Regions from separate parts of the Paenibacillus sp. LC231 genome, predicted to be linked through region 1. Evidence: predicted binding sites of a transcription regulator. Region 1 holds the regulator's gene; the other holds the start of a gene.
The links. The regulator Rex, encoded in region 1, represses fermentation and respiration genes when NADH is low (regulators of the CRP and FNR family bind a similar motif). The targets are predictions, from matches to a motif close to TTGTGAAATATTTCACAA.
Positions count from the first base shown of each region.

Region 2: AK95_RS30860 (nitrate/nitrite transporter) is a predicted target of Rex. The motif match lies at 2,348-2,365, and genes of this name have one in related genera.

Region 1 covers NZ_JFOM01000005.1:254,425-259,276, forward strand. The annotation lists gene AK95_RS02740 (cell wall elongation regulator TseB-like domain-containing protein) at 1-93, opposite strand, end outside; gene AK95_RS02745 (amidohydrolase) at 125-1,426, opposite strand; gene AK95_RS02750 (redox-sensing transcriptional repressor Rex) at 1,401-2,066, opposite strand; gene dinG (ATP-dependent DNA helicase DinG) at 2,129-4,852, opposite strand, start outside.
Region 2 covers NZ_JFOM01000056.1:95,385-100,236, reverse strand. The annotation lists gene AK95_RS30865 (YwiC-like family protein) at 1-724, opposite strand, end outside; gene AK95_RS30860 (nitrate/nitrite transporter) at 776-2,290, opposite strand; gene AK95_RS30855 (response regulator transcription factor) at 2,457-3,104, opposite strand; gene AK95_RS30850 (sensor histidine kinase) at 3,101-4,183, opposite strand; gene AK95_RS30845 (GAF domain-containing protein) at 4,180-4,644, opposite strand; gene narI (respiratory nitrate reductase subunit gamma) at 4,696-4,852, opposite strand, start outside.

The DNA.
Region 1 (4,852 bases):
TTTCATCACATATGAATAATAGAGCTGTAAACCAAGCAGTAACAGCAGCACGCCGGATACACTCAGCAATATCCACTTCGTTTTTTTCTTCAAATCCGTCTTCCTCGCTCCCCTTGATTATTCCCTAGAGGGTTGTAAGACGCTCAAAGGCACGCTGCGCTTCCCGGCGGATACGTTCCTCATCGAGAGTAAGACTCGCGCCATTCTTCACTACCTGCTTGCCGTCAACCCATACATGCTCAACATCCTTCGCACTGGCGGAGTAGATAGCATGAGAAATGTAATCCGTCTTCGGAAGGAAGTGCGCCTGATCCGTGTTCAGTGCGATCATATCTGCCTTCATACCTACCGCAAGCGTACCAATATCCGTAAGGAAGGCTGACTTGGCTCCATATTCTGTACCCATCCGAAGCGCTTCGGATGCTGGAATTGCGGTTGGATCCCCGCTTACTCCTTTATGGATCAGTGCGGCCAGCCGCATCTCTTCAAACATATCCAGATTATTATTGCTGGCAGGTCCATCAGTACCCAAAGACACGGTGACCCCGGCTTTCAGCAGTGCAGGCACGCGAGCGATGCCGCTGGCAAGCTTCAAATTGCTGCCTGGATTATGCGAAACCATAACTTGATGTTTGGCCAGAATTTCGATTTCTTCATCGGTTAGATGGACGGCATGCGCAAGCAGCGTTGGACGGGAGAACATGCCAAGCTTCTCTAGATGGGCAACAGGGCGAAGTCCGTAGTCATTTACATTTTGAGCTACTTCCGTTTCCGTTTCGGACATATGCGTATGCAAAGGCAAATTCAAATCATGTGATGCTTGCACGAATTTTTCGATGAAATCCGGCGGGCACGTATAGGGTGCATGCGGTGAGATCATCGTCGTAATCCTACCGTCAGCCTGACCATGCCAGTATTTCGCGAATGCAACCGCCTCATCCAGCTTCTGCTGCTGCACCTCAGGCGGACATAATCCGATGACACCGCGTGTCAGAACGCCGCGCATGCCTGAGTCCTCCACTACCTTTGCAACCTGATCCATATGATCATACATATCCACAAATGTCGTGGTTCCGCCTTTGATCATCTCCAGCACGGAGAGTGAGGTTCCCCAGTATACATCGTCGGCCGTGAATCTGGCTTCCATCGGCCACATTTTTTCCTGAAGCCATACCTGTAGTGCCAGATCGTCGCCATACCCGCGAAGAAGCGACATGGCCGCATGTCCGTGCGTGTTCACCAATCCAGGCAGGAAAAACAGTTGGGTTCCGTCGATGATTTCTGTTCCCTCTTGGACAGTCGGCTCTTCTTCACCCAGGTAGGTGATCCGGTCGTTCTCAACGACCATATATCCGCGTAACACGGATCTGCCTTCCTCTAGTACTGCAAACGTTCCGTTTTTAATCATCCACTTCGTTGTCGTCATGTGCTGCATCCTCCTTGCCGTTATCCAAATAATAGGCCAAACTCTGCAAATCCGTAGTAAAATCTGCCGTATGAATCCGGATATGGGCTGGAGCTTTCAGGATGGTCGGTGCAAAATTCAGGATAGCCTCGATGCCTGCCGCGATAAGTTGATTCGCTACATTCTGCGCCTCAAAATCCGGAACGGTGATAATCCCGATACGAATGCCGTACTCATGAACCGTCTTCTCCAGCTCCTCCATCGGCTGTACGACCAAATTGTTAATTTTCATACCAACTTTGGGAGAATACGAATCGAAAACCGCCACAATCTTCATATTGTCCTTCAGAAATGCATTGTAATTCGATAATGCATGTCCAAGATTACCGGCCCCAATCAATGCGACATTGATCTTCTGGTCCAGCTTTAGAATCTGGCGAATTTTCTCGATCAGATAAGATACGTCATATCCGATCCCTTTCCGTCCAAAATCACCGAAATACGCTAGGTCCTTACGAATTTGAGCAGGATTGAGGTCCAGTTTCTGCCCCAGTTCCTGGGAGGAAACCGTGGAGACCTCCCTTTTCTGAAGCTCATTCAAATAGCGCAAGTATACAGGTAATCTGCGGACCACGGCTTCCGAAATTTTTTCCGATTTCATGCATGCTCCCCCTAATAATAGGTTAATAACTACATTTGTTTGTGCTCGTTCATGGTTTCACTTTATTCAGCTTGGTTCTCTATGCCTGCCTCTTCCTGCAGCCATTCCGAAATTCGGGGAACGATCCCCTCTGTCGGCATGTGCTCCATCTTCGGTCCAGGCAAGGAATATAAGAAATACTTCCCGTAATAGGATTCAATGACCCGAGTATCGTAGACGATGACAATCCCCTTATCCTGCGCGGTCCGTACCAGTCGGCCAAATCCCTGTTTGAAGCGAATGACCGCTTGCGGAACCGAAAGCTTCATAAACGGGTTCTTCTTCTGCTGCTGCAGAAGCTCGCTCTTGGCTTCGACCAGAGGGTGATTCGGCGGTTGGAACGGCAGCCGTACGATGGCGAGGCAGGTGAGCGCCTCACCGGGTATATCTACTCCTTCCCAGAAGGAGCTGGTGCCCAGCAGAACCGAAGCGCTGCTATCCTGGAATCTCCGGATTAACTTGGTACGGCTGGTTCCGTCCATCCCTTGTCCCAGTACCGTAATATCGCTGGATCCCAGCGCCTCCTTCAAGGGCTCATGCACCTGACGCAGCATGCGGTACGAGGTGAACAGGACAAGCATGCGACCATGCGTTGCGATGGCCGTATCAGCCAATGATTGCACAAGTGTATTCACAAAGAGTGCATCCCCGACCGAGCCCTTCACGCTCGGAAAATCGCGCGGCACAACAAGGAGAGCCTGCTCCCTGTAATTAAACGGGGACGGCAGCAGGACCGTGTTCAGGTTGCCGTTATCTGCCGCTTCCTGAAGACCCAAATTCTCGATCATGAACTGAAACGATTTGTCCACCGACAAGGTCGCCGATGTCAGGATCACGCTTTGTTTTTTGTCAAAAAACAATTCCTTTAAGTGGGTGCTGACATCGACGGGCACCGCATAAAGCTGCAGCGATTTGCCGCGGAAGTTGCCGTTCGCCTCCATCCAGTATACCGTACCCTCATCGTTCAGCGACATGAAGGTCCTCAGGTCCTCGCGGTGTGCCGCCAGGTCCTTAAACAGACCCGATAGGTCTGTTAACAGACTGTCCGCGCTGTAGTCGTCCAGATCTTCCTTCATTTCGGCAATCAGCTTATCACCCTTGCGAACGACATCGCCCAGCGTCAGATGAATTTGATGCTCCAGCTCGGCCAGCGAATTCCAATCCTTCGGCTTCTTCAGAGGCGATAAGCGAAGCGAGAATTGACCGGCATCCCCCGGAGTCGCGTCTCCGCGCTCCGGAAGCAGTCCGAACAATTGATCGCTGAGCCGGTCCCAATTCTCTTTGACGGTGATCAGATCCGGATAAATCCGGTCGATGACGGAAGACCACTCGGCAGCCTTCTCATGGGATGACGCTTGCAGCAGCTGGCGAAGAGCCGGAAGCTGACCGCTGCGGCTGTCTTTGTACATACGGGTCAACGTGTGGACAACCGAAAAATATTTCATCTGCAAGCCAAGGTGCTTGCCGGCGACGTCCTCCAGATGATGCGCTTCATCGATGACGAGACGGTCATAACTAGGAAGCAGCTGGTGATTCGCTTTCACGTCGGTGAACAGCTTCGAATGGTTCGTAATGACAACATCCGCGATGCCCGCTTCATGTTTGGCCCTGTGATAATAACATTTGCGGAACCATGGGCAGGCACGGCCCAGGCAGGAATCCGAATCACTGGAAATGGTCTCCCAGAAATCCCCTCCGCGACCGCCAAGGTTCAGCTCCTCATCATCCCCGTTCTCCGTCTGGGTCAGCCAGACCAGCATCTGCGCCGCGGTGATCACATCTTCCTTCGGGGTATGAAAATCTCTTCTATTTATTTTATGTTCAAATTTTCTCAAACACAAATAATGGCCTCTTCCCTTGAAAATAGCCGCTTTAAAAGGAAAAGGAACAACCTGGGTGAGCAGGGGAATATCCCGGTCACGCAGCTGTTCTTGAAGGTTGATCGTATGCGTGCTCACCATAACCTTCTGTTCCTGCTTCACGCTTTGATAAATCGACGGCAGCAAATACCCGAGGGATTTGCCTGTTCCCGTGCCGGCTTCGATCAATAGATGTTTATTGTTATCGAGTGCCTGCATCACTTCCTGGAACATCATGTCCTGGGCATCCCTGCTCTCGTAATGAGGCAGCGTTTCCTTTAGACGTTCACGGACATCATTCATGTATTGCTCAAAGCTTACATCAGCCAAGGGATTAGGCGCCGTCTCATCCCTGGCAGGCGTTATATCGTTCCAATCGTCAACAGCCAGGGCGAATTGACGATAGTACGTATGGGTGTCTCCGGCTTGTACTGCCTGGAGTTCCCTGTCGGCACGGATGCCGTCAAAGAACCAGGCCAAGTCGCTGTCCTCGTCGGCAAACAGGTCGCTTAACCGCTGCACGGTAAGCAGTGGAAGCTCATCGATCTCCTCCAGGCATTTCAGCAGCGCATAGGCTGTGGCAAGTGCATCGCTGTCCGCCTGATGCGGACGGTCATGCTCCAGGCCGAAATGAGAGGACACCATCCCAAGCTGATAAGAAGGCAGCGAGGGAAAACATATTTTTAAGAAGTGCATCGTATCTAGAATTCGGCCGCTGAACGGTAAATAGCCGCAGCGATCGAGTGCATTTTGCAAAAAGTTAAAATCAAAAGCGACATTATGCCCAACCAATACAACATCGTCGAGCATGGGCACGAGTTCCATCATCATTTCTTCCAATGACGGAGCATCCGCTACATCACGGTCGGAAATGCCGGTCAAACCGGT
Region 2 (4,852 bases), on a different contig from region 1:
ACATCAAAATCATGGACAGCAATAAAAACTGGACGGAACCTACAATCTCGATGATTCCGACCTTCATCGGTTTCATTATTTTTCCGGAATACAGTAACGTCTTAATGAACGGAAATAGGAATGGCAGACACATCCATGGATTCCCGAAGAAAATCGGCAGAACCAACATCACAGCATGATATAATTTTGCGTATACGGTCCAGCGTCTGTTTTTGCGTTCACGGAAGACCGATTTGACAAAGAACACGGTCCCCGTAAAATAAAGGAAATTATACCCAATGACGGCGGCAAGGATCGGATCGAAACCACCGCCTCCCAGCATATAAGCAGCGGCACCTCCGGTACAGAACAGCAGAATCGCGCAAATATCATTTAACAGCGCACGCTCCGATTTCTGAAGGACATGCCAAACATTCACCATGATCAGGATGAGCAGCACAGGTGCAAACCAGAGCATCATCGGTTTGAAGACAAGCACCGGAATGAGAAACGCAATAGCGATAAGGGCATAAACGATCCCCCAGGATAACCATGTTTTACGTTGGGATGTTTTCTTTAAGGATTGCAGAAACGGATAGGATGCCATATATAAACCTAACCACGCCAAAAATAGCGGAAGGTGCAGAAGCACCGGCTTGGCGGCCGCCATTCCTATGATATAGGGTACGCTGACCATAGCCCAGCCACCATGCTCCCGGGGTATGACAAACCTCGTCTTTTTCATGTGTCTCTCCCTCTCCAATCCATAGACTCATACCCGGTACGATCCATATCTTCAGCCATTCGAACAACGGCCAGGCGGATGATAAGTAATATCGCTGAAGGTGCCCACATACTGAACGATGTCACCTGATTCGTCCTTTACCGCGTTAATCGTTAGCAGCTCCAAGTACTCTTCCCCGTTCTTCCTGCGGTTCCAAATCTCCCCCTGCCAGCTTCCGTGTTCCATGATTTCAGACCACATCGCCTGATAAAACGCCGGTGTTTGTCTTCCGGATTTCAACACGCTCGGATTCTTGCCAAGTACTTCCTCCTCCGAATATCCGGTTAACTTCGTGAATGCCGGATTGACGGCATTGATCTTTCCGCTTCGATCCGTGACCAATATCCCCTGGCCGGTGGAGTTAAACACCTCGGATTGTACGGAGAGTTTGTCCTGATAGTACATCCATACCACAATAACGAAACTGGCAAGCGCTACCTGCGATAAAGCCATGAATCCAATGGAATACTGCCCTGTCGCCGAATGGATAAAGGAAAGCATCAGCGGCGGGAAGAATCCGCCAAGACCGCCCATCATGGACACGATACCGTTCACAATGCCGGCCTGCTTGTTGAAATAAAGGGGCACGAGTTTAAAAATAACCCCGTTTCCAAGTCCGGCACCAACGGCAATGGTTAAGCAGCCGGCCGTATACAAGCCAATGGACGGAGAGAATGCCAACAGGATGGCCGCAGCCGTGAGCCCTATGAATACGCCCATTAACAAGAACAAAGGTTTAAACTTATCTGCAAGCCAGCCGCCTACAGGACGTAATATTGTTGCTACCAAAATGAACCCTGCCGTCCGCATCCCGGCATCCACCTTCGCAAGCTCGAAATGGGTAACCAGAAAGTTCGGCAAGTACACCGTAAAAGCTACGAACGAACCGAATGTAATAAAATAAAAAAGAGAGAAAAACCACAATTTTTCATTTTTATATACACCCTTGATCTGTTCCATAATCGGTGTTTTTACTTTAATTTCTTTACGGTCGCCTAAGATTACATTTAGCACGGCAAAGATCAGCAGCAGAACCAAATACAGCTGGACGGTTTTGGACCATCCGATCTGAGTCGCGATGACCGGTGCAGCAAACGTGGTAATGGCGGTGCCGATGTTGCCCATCCCGTATATCCCATTTACGAGTCCGAGCTTCTCTTTCGCATAATATTTAGGCAGTGAGGTCACGCCGACCGAGAACACGGCCCCCCCGATCCCAAGGAACAAGCCGCCGATTACCAAATGCGTAAAGGAGGTAGCCGAGCTGATAAAATAGACCGGAAACAGCAGCAGGATAAAGCTGGCGATAAAAACAATTCGTGCTCCCACCACATTGGCATAATAGCCAAGCGGAATCCGGAGGACCGAACCCAGCACCACCGGAATAGCCGTCAGAATAGCGAGGCGGTCGGCCGTAATGGAGATATCCTCGCGAATAAACGGCAAGAGCGCGGAGATGATGACCCATACCATAAAGCCAAGCACCAGATTCATTGTTTGCAGCGGAAGCTGCACCTTTTTGATCATTTCCATCACCTTTTCTAAAGCGTAATGAATGGCATATTGATCCCCAGCTCCTATTGTACGTGCACCCATTCACAATGCTAATAGGGAAGTTCCCTGAATCTCTCCGGGGAACTTCCCTATTCCTTTAAGCAATGACCCTTTATTGCGCCCTGTTGTATAGGTAAGACTAAAAATCCAGCAATTTTTTCTTCAGCGCATATTCCACTAACTCCGGGCGGCTTTTCAAATTCAGCTTTTCCATAATTTTGGCCTTGTGAGCCTCCACCGTCTTGACCGATACGAACAGTTTTTCCGCAATCTCCTTATTGCCATAGCCCTTGGCGATTAGAGGCAGGATCTCAATCTCCCTTTTGGACAGGCTGTTAAACGGATCCTGCTCCGCGCTCTCACTATCTTTCTTAATAAACTCCCGAACCAGGGAGGTCGCCATCTGGGGATGAATATAGGTCCCTCCCTTATGCACCATGCGGATGGCGGAGATTAATTCATCATCCGGCGCATTTTTGAGCACATAACCTGAAGCCCCGTTTTTTAAAACATGAAACAGGTAATCGTCATCATCATACATGGTTAGAATCAGAATTTTCGTTTCCGGAAATTCGCTGCTGATCTTGCCGGTCGCAATCAGCCCGCTTTCGCCGGGGGGCATGCTTAAATCCATCAACAGCACATTCGGCCGATGCTTCGCCACCATGGTGTAAGCCTCCATACCGTCTGCCGCCGTCGCGACAACCTCCATGTCTTCCTGGTAATTCAGAATCATGGAAAATCCGCTGCGGACCACGGCATGATCATCCGCAATCACAATTTTCACGTAACCATCACCTCCGGCTTGTCGTCACCATTCGTAAGCGGAACGTTGAGCTGAACCGTCGTACCCTCACCGGGAGCGGACAGCAAAATAAACTGACCCCCGACGAGCTCCGCGCGTTCCCGCATCCCGTACAGCCCCAATCCGGTTCCCTTGGCTTCATCAATGACCATATTAAACCCAACTCCACGGTCACGAACGGTTAGCTGAAGGTAGCCATTCACTTCGCATAATCGTACATGCACCTCGTCCGTTCCTGAATATTTCATGGCATTCAGCACCGCTTCCTGACATACCCGGTACACAACCGTTTCAATCTCGCTGCCGTAGCGGGCTGCCGCTAACTCCGCAGAGAACTCAACAAGCACTCCGTAATTCTTCCCGATCCATTTAAAATGGGAGCGGAATGCAGCCTCAAGCCCCAAATCATCCAATGAAGCAGGTCTGAGTTCAACGGATAAATGCCGGATGTCATCCAGAAGCCTGGTTAAAGACACCTCGGTCTGATGCAGCTTCTTGAGCACATCCTCGCCTACATCCATATATTTAACGACACGCAGGTCGACCAGTGAGCTGAGCAGCTCTTGAGCCACGCTATCATGGAGTTCGCGGGATATCCGCTTACGCTCGTCCTCCTGTGCCTTGATGACATATTTCAGCATATTCGTCCGCTGCAGCATTTCCTGTGTTTTCTGCTGCTTCGTCAGGTCAAGGAGCATCATCACCCGGATGCCGCGGGCTTCATCGATGATATGGTAACTGGCCGCATAGGGAACGATGCCTTCGCCGCGCGTCTTAAGATAGACCTGGAACGATGAAAACTCTCCATCCGGATAGTCCAAATAGCATGTGGAGCAGGTTATGAGATCCTGTTCATCGGTATAGCCTTTGCAGGTTTGGCAGAAGGAACCATCCGCACCGGACTGCATCCTCTCAATCACATCAATGTCAAGGATGTTCTCCGCAGCCGGATTCATAGCCACCACGCTGCCCTTTTCGTCGATAAAAAAAATGGCCTCCATGCTATTCTGATACATGCTTCTAAGCAATTCGCTTAAATGCTCATCCGTCATCTGAATCAAGGCTGTGATACCTCCTTGGCATAAAAAGCACCAAATTCCGTTCCTATTCCTTCCTGAAACGACTCAAAGGACCTTGAATCCAGCACGTTTTCCTTGCGATATCCCACAAGCAAAACTCCCCTGACGCGAGAGCCTTCCCACAGCGGTACTGCGCCAAGGCTTTTCAACTGCTCTGCAACGATTATCGGATAATTATACAAGTCCCTTGATTCAATATCGGCATTCACGTTTTGAATCAGCATCGGTTTTCCGGTCTTAAATACCATGCCCGCGATGCCTTTGCCGGAATGTAAAACGATACGCTTGTACCTCTCGTTTATATTTCCCGAGGCATACTGCCAGGTCAAAACAAATCGGTCTTCAGCCGGCTGCACCAACGCCATGGACACGAAATCGAATTGAAACCGGGCTCGAAGCTTATCCATTTCACTTTGGTAATTAAAGATCGGCTGATTCTTCATTTCCATTACTCCTCTGACGTAGAAAAGAAGGCCACACAGCCTTCTTCCGCTCTACGATTCAAATTTACGGTGCTTTCTATACAGAATATATCTTCTCCCCACATAATTCAACGGAACACTCCACACATGCACCAATCGGGTAAACGGCCATAAGCCAAAAATGCCGAATCCGGCCAGAATGTGAATTTTAAACGACAGCGGCACGTTC